2 regions of the Carnobacterium sp. ISL-102 genome follow, and region 2 is predicted to be linked to the other one. Evidence: riboswitches for the same ligand, from Rfam matches in the RefSeq annotation. Region 2 holds a riboswitch; the other holds the start of a gene.
What was found. Region 2 has a riboswitch for FMN ahead of ribD (bifunctional diaminohydroxyphosphoribosylaminopyrimidine deaminase/5-amino-6-(5-phosphoribosylamino)uracil reductase RibD). Riboswitches for the same ligand answer to the same signal wherever they lie in the genome.

Region 1 (3,428 bases), on a different contig from region 2:
GATTTATTCTTCAAATATTTATTTGGAGGAACAATTAAATAACTTTAATCAAATCAAAGCAACTAGCAAGTTCGAAACTGCGCTAGCGAGTGATGAAAATTTTTTAATAGTAGATAAAACCAGTTTTAATGGAAAGATAAACACACCGTATATCTTAAAAAAACAAGATTTTAATTTTAATGATCAAGAGGGTCAGTTATATATTTATGGAGATTTGTCATTTTTAAACAGCACATATAGTAGAATGAAAACATGGTCAGCCATCAATGCTATTCTTTATATTATTATAGGTATTTTACTATTTTACTACCTCCAACGCAGGCTTGGAAAACCTTTAAAACAATTAAGAGATATAGCTTATGATTATGCTAAGAACGATTTCTCAAAACAAGCCCAATCGAATTATAAAGATGAATTAGCTCAATTGGCTTTAGCTATGAATAAAATGGGTAAGTCATTGGAAGTTACGGGAGCAGCAACTAGACAAGAGAAAGAATTATTGGAAAATATTGTGACCTCTATTTCTACCGGGGTGTTGTATTACAACCAAGATAAAACTTTATTAATGTCTAATCCACTTGGAGATGAGTTTTTACAACATTTATACCGATCAAATCAAGTAATGAAAACGGTTATACCTGAAGTGTTAGAGCATCGAATCGATTCTGTTATAAAATTTCCTGAAAAAGTAATTTATGAAAATAATATCGAAGAGTACTATTATAGAATAACCTTGATACCGCTTTTTGATGAAAATCTTGAAAGTGTACGTGGTGTATTAGTATCCATTCAAAATATAACAAAAGAAAAACGGCTTGATATTATGAGAAATGATTTTATAAATAATATTTCTCATGAATTGAGGACCCCTTTAGTTATGATACAAGGATATAGTGAGGCTATTTTAGATGATGTGGCTGAAACGCAAGAAGAAAAAAAAGAAATGGCTAAAATAATTGGAGAAGAATCGATTAGAATGAATCGGATGGTAAATGAAATGCTCGATAGTTCTAGAATGGAAGCCGGGTTTATCAAATTGACAAAAATGGATGTTTATTTTGAAGATTTTTTCAAAAACTTATTCACTCGGTTTGCTACTATGTCCGAAAAAAATAATATCCAAATGGAATTAAAGCTCGATTCAAATTTGAATTCATATTTTATGGATGAAGATAAAATGAATCAAGTGTTCGTAAATTTGATCAATAATGCTATCAGACATACTAGTTTGACAAAAAAAGAAAAGAAAAAAGTAGAAATTTGGGTACACTTAGATAAAATTATGGATGAAGTTTTAATTGAAGTCATCGATAATGGAACAGGAATTTTAGAAGAAGATATTCCTTATGTATTTGATCGTTTCTATAAAGCAGATAAATCTCGCATGGTAATGAAAGAGAATAAAACGGGAACAGGCATTGGGTTATCCATTGTAAAGAACATAGTAGAAGCGCATAATGGTTTTGTTGAAGTAAAAAGTGTGGTAAACGAACAGACAAAATTTATTATTCATTTACCTTATTTAGATTGATTTACTAATTAAAAGTAAATAGAATCATTGATTTTTATTCTTTTATGGTATACAATGAAAGTGTTAAAAAAAATATAAAGATTCGTCTTCAGGGGCAGGGTGTAATTCCCGACCGGTGGTAAAGTCCACGAACTAAATAGCATTATTTAGTTGAACTGGTTAAATTCCAGTACCGACAGTAAAGTCTGGATAAAGAAGATGGAGTTTATTTGAATAGGTATCATTGTTCAAGTGCTCTGTTTAGTTATCTACCTAAAGATAATTAGAACGAGCATTTTTATATTGTTTTTATTTAAATAAACTCAGAAATGCCTAGGCTGATGAATCCTTTTAGGAGGATTTTTATGCAAACTAGTAACACAAAAAAAATGGTGGGAATAGCTATGTTAGCCGCTTTTGCAACCATTTTGATTTCATTTGGTTTTCCAATAATTCCAGGAGTTACTTTTCTAAAAGTAGATTTTAGTGATATTCCTGTTTTGGTTGGTATGTTTTTATACGGTCCAGTTGGAGGGATAATGATCGCGTTTATTCGTTCATTGCTTCACTACATCCAAACGGGCGGTGATGCAGGATATCCGATTGGGGATACTGCAAGTTTTATCGCTTCGGTCGCTTATACGTTACCGATTTATTTGATCATGAAGTCTAAAATTCATGATACGAAAAATATTATCTTTGCAAATGTGATTGGAACTGCATCATTGACAATTATTCTATCATTTGTAAATTATTTCTTATTACTTCCTTTATACTTAAAAGTATTAAACTTTAGTGTAGGATCTATTAGTGATTATTTATTAATGGGTGTTATACCCTTTAATATAGTAAAAGGGGCAATAGTAAGCACAGTATTTATCTTACTCTTTGCAAAATTAAAAACTTGGTTATTCCGTAATCAAATGACAAAAGTTAGTTTTAAATAAAAAAAGAAACCGTAGAAATTGCGGTTTCTTTTTTTTTTTTTTGAAATATTGGCTGAATGATTTTTAGTATAAGTAGGTAAGTGTGCTCTATCATAGTTGATGACGTATTCATACTATTTGTCAAATAATCCAGCTATTTAACCTTTTCGTTATTAATATTTTTTTAAAATTAGAAAAGAATACCCTAAAAATAGTTATTTTTGGTATATTAGATTTAACAATATATATGTTTTACAATCAATTTTTTAAATGCAATCAGAATGTGGGTGGATATCTTGGAACAATCGCTATATATTCAGTATTTCTGTCTCTCATTATATTCTAAAAAGCATCCTGTTAAACCTTCAACGCTTTACCATATTTTAGTTGGAAAAAGAACAGCCTCGATTTTGTTTAAGGCTCATTCTTATCATGCGATAAACTTTTTTTCAATTTTCCCATATTTACAGCGTGAACAGTACGATGAAATGATGCAGCTTTTTATTAGCAAAGGATGGATAAAAGCAAAAAAAGCAGATGAGGATTTTTACCTTTGTGAGAAAGGAAAGAAAGAAATAGAAAGTTATTTTTCAAAACATTTTTACCCAACTCGTTTAAATCAATTAACTCAAGGGAAGGCTACCAAGGAATTTTGGAAAAAAATAATATTTTTGACCCAAGTTCTTTCGGAGTTACGGTATAAAAATAATCACTATTTACCAATTGAAAAAGAGTTTAAAACACAGCTTTGGGTAAAAAAATGGTTAAAAAGAAATCAATTAGAAAAACAAGAGCTTGCTATTTCTTATGGAAAAGAATGGATCCAAGTATTAAAAGAAATGGATACGATCGATGCCGAAATGATCGTATCACAATTAACAGGACATGAAAAAATTGGTAAAACAAGTACTCAATTAGCAGCCAAATATGGTATTGAGCCAATTGAAATAGCCTTTTTACTTCAAAATGCCATTATTCAGTTGATGGAAAAA
Region 2 (3,428 bases):
TAATTCTAAGAACTGAGGACTTTTCAGCTTGTTTGATTGATTTAATGATTCCCATTTCTTCAATAATTCCAGTAAACATATATTACCTCCGATCAATCGATTTTTACTTATCCATATATCCTTCCAAAAACAGATCCTCTCCGACCATCACAGCCGTCAACCGATTGATTTGGAAAGCATTTTTTAATGATAGGATACCTGCTCCTTCAACAGCCGTTTTAGCATTTTTTCCTCCGATTATTTTTGGTGCAATATAGGTTTGTATTTTGTCCACAATATTTTCTTCCAAAGCCGAAAAGTTTAAGGTAGCTCCGCCTTCCAACAGAATACTATCGATACCCATAGCACCTAATGTTCTCATTAATTCTCGTAAATTTACTCTCCCAGATTTCTCTTTGGTCATGATGACTTCAATACCCATTTGCTTTAAGCTCATTAATTTTTCTCTGTCGGCTCTTTTAGTAGTGGCGATAATTGTTTTAGCTTTATCTTGATCCGTCAATATGGTTGAAGCAATCGGGATCCTTAGCTGACTATCCACAACGATTCTGACAGGATTGTTGCTGTTTGGAATTCTAGCAGTTAATTGCGGATCATCTTTAATAACTGTTTCTACTCCTACCATGATTCCAGACAATTCATGTCGTAGGAAATGTACTTGTTTTCTAGCTTTTTCACCAGAGATCCATTGCGATTCGCCAGTCACCGTGGCGATTTTACCATCTAAGGACATCGCATTTTTCATAACGACAAAAGGTTCTTTAGTGACAATGTATTTTATAAAAATCTCGTTCAATCGTTGGCTCTCTTCTTCTAACAGACCCGAGACTACCTCAATCCCATTCTTACGAAGCCTTTCAATTCCTTTTCCAGCAACTAGCGGATTTGGATCGAGTGTTCCCACGACTACCCGCTTAATTTTCTTATCTATCAGTAAGTCTGAACAGGGAGGAGTCTTCCCAAAATGGGAACAAGGTTCTAGTGTGACATATAGCGTTGCTCCGCTCACATCTTCTTTTGTTGATGCGATAGCATTTACTTCCGCATGTGGCTGTCCATATTTTTCGTGATAGCCTTGTCCGATAATTCTTCCATCTTTCACGATCACAGCTCCAACTAAGGGATTCGGGGCTGTCCAGCCTTTGCCTTTTTTTGCTAGGCCCAGTGCCATTCTCATATATAGTTCATCCAACACTCTCACTCCATTCAAAATAAAAAAGCCCAAAGAATTAATTCTCAGGGCTTTTGTCATTTTTGTTTGCAAGGCTCAACAAATAAATCCGCATACACTGTACTCGGTTACTTTTGAACTCTTTAAACTTTGTCTTCGCTTTATCCAGACTATACTGTCGGCTTCGGAATTTGACCGAATCTGCCTTACGGCTCGTGGGCTTTACCACCGGTAGGGACTTGCACCCTGCCCTGAAGACTATTCAATTTTTACAACTCTACACAAAAAAGCCCCAGACTTTTACATCCAGGGCTTCGACTTATGGCTAAATAAGACTATTTAATAGCTGCTTAATAAACTAATGATTCCCATAAATCTTAAAATAAGACCTCAGTTATCCAAGTTTTTCTGCAATCGATTTGTCTTCGCTTTATCCAGACTATACTGTCGGCTTCGGAATCTGACCGAATCTGCCTTACGGCTCGTGGGCTTTTACCACCGGTAGGGACTTGCACCCTGCCCTGAAGACTATTTAATTTTATAAGGTAAGAGTATCTTGAAATACAGTATATGTCAATATTTTTTCAGTTTTAATTTTCTGACACCTTTGTTAAGGAGCAAAATGTGCAGCCACAACTAACTTTGGCTCTGTTAGATATCTCTTTTATTGTAGCCTATAAACCCGACGCCAGAAAGAACTATACCTACTATACTCAACGTGCTCAAAGGAAACCAAGCAAGTTCTTCATTTGGAAGTTGCGGTATGTGGTAGAAAGCTGATAAATTATTCAACCACGCTGGAAATTCGAGTAGGTTGCCCAGATAAAGGACTAAAAAGGTAAAAAATACGTAGGACCAAACTAAAATCGCTCCCTTAGGGAAAGCTCCTACTAGTAATGTCGTTAAACCCAGCACCACCCAAATAGCTGGAATATAGACAAGTGAAGCCATTAAAATGGTCCCTAAATCAATACTTTTTTCCATTACTTGACTTGCCGAAGCATACAGCCCTAGTCCAATCAACAATTGCATCACTATTGCTGTAAAAAAAGCTACGGCATAGCGACTACCCAAAATTTTATTGCGAGAAACAGCTCGGCTATAAAAGTTGTCCGTTCGTCCTTGCCTTTCTTCTTTTTTTAATTTTAACAAGATAGAAATGCCAGGAATAGCTGCAAAAACAGACACGATACCGATCAATAATGTGACAAATTGTTCTGTCATAGAAGCAGTCGTACTATCTGATAAAATCCCTTGGACCAATTCAAAGTCTGAGAAGTAAGTTTCTAAGTCTCCTAAAATGGCACCGTAAGCAATACTCATTAAAAAAATACCAATAGCCCATGAAATAATGGTTCCTTTTTCTAACCGCCAAGTTAAACCAATCTGGCTTTTTAAAAAAGATGAGGCCTGGATTTTTCCTTTTCGATCAGGCAGCAGCCCCGCGTTGATATCTCTTTTATGATCCAGATAAAAGGCACCTACCAATAAAACTGTAGCTCCACAGACCAAAGCAATAACCGGCCACCATTCGTTTCCAGCAAATACATTTGTTCGAACAGTCCATCCTAAAGGAGAAAATAAAGACAATGTCTCATTACTGACATCTCCGATTGCTCTTATGATATAAGCTGTTATCAATGCTCCAAAAGAAATAGCTATCGCTCCTCTTGTCGTTTGTGCAACTTGTGCAGCAACCGTTGCAACTCCTGCAAAGAATAAGCCTGTACTTGCAAGAGCAGCACTATAGAGCAAAGAAGATTCTAAATAAAACACTTCTTGGTCAACTAATTCTAAACCTGTCGATAGAAGTATGAATACTAAGATGTTTACAATTGCCATCAGTATTGCAGCAGCTGATAAATAAGACAACCGTCCAACTGGTAAAGCTCGAATGAGTTCCAAACGGCCTTCTTCTTCATCCATTCTCGTACTTGAGGTGACAAGCAAGATATTCATAATACTCACTGCAATAGCCGAAAACAGCAATAATTCACTTGCAAAGATTGTTCCCAGATTAAATGATTCAATCTCATAAGCCTTTCCCAGCATAGCTACCATAGCTGGATTTTGCATCGTTAAGCCAAATTCAACGATTTCTTTTTGACCTGTATATATAGTTGTATAGGCCGTTAAGGATACCATTGAAACACTAACCAAACCGATTATCCACAAGCTGATTTTCAATCTATTCCGCTGAAAAAGCAGTCGTATGATTCGAGTTGTTCCTTTAAATAACTGAGCGACCATTATTAGA

Region 1: it holds a riboswitch for FMN, as region 2 does, so the genes downstream of both, J7E16_RS02805 (ECF transporter S component) here and ribD (bifunctional diaminohydroxyphosphoribosylaminopyrimidine deaminase/5-amino-6-(5-phosphoribosylamino)uracil reductase RibD) in region 2, are expected to answer to the same signal.

What each region holds. Positions count from the first base shown of each region.
Region 1 covers NZ_JAGGRF010000003.1:250,862-254,289, reverse strand. The annotation lists gene J7E16_RS02810 (sensor histidine kinase) at 1-1,531, shown strand, start outside; FMN riboswitch at 1,612-1,735, shown strand; gene J7E16_RS02805 (ECF transporter S component) at 1,876-2,457, shown strand; gene J7E16_RS02800 (YpbB family protein) at 2,733-3,428, shown strand, end outside.
Region 2 covers NZ_JAGGRF010000005.1:33,993-37,420, forward strand. The annotation lists gene J7E16_RS05165 (riboflavin synthase) at 1-79, opposite strand, end outside; gene ribD (bifunctional diaminohydroxyphosphoribosylaminopyrimidine deaminase/5-amino-6-(5-phosphoribosylamino)uracil reductase RibD) at 104-1,177, opposite strand; FMN riboswitch at 1,320-1,434, opposite strand; FMN riboswitch at 1,589-1,704, opposite strand; gene J7E16_RS05175 (ABC transporter permease) at 1,823-3,421, opposite strand; gene J7E16_RS05180 (ABC transporter ATP-binding protein) at 3,424-3,428, opposite strand, start outside.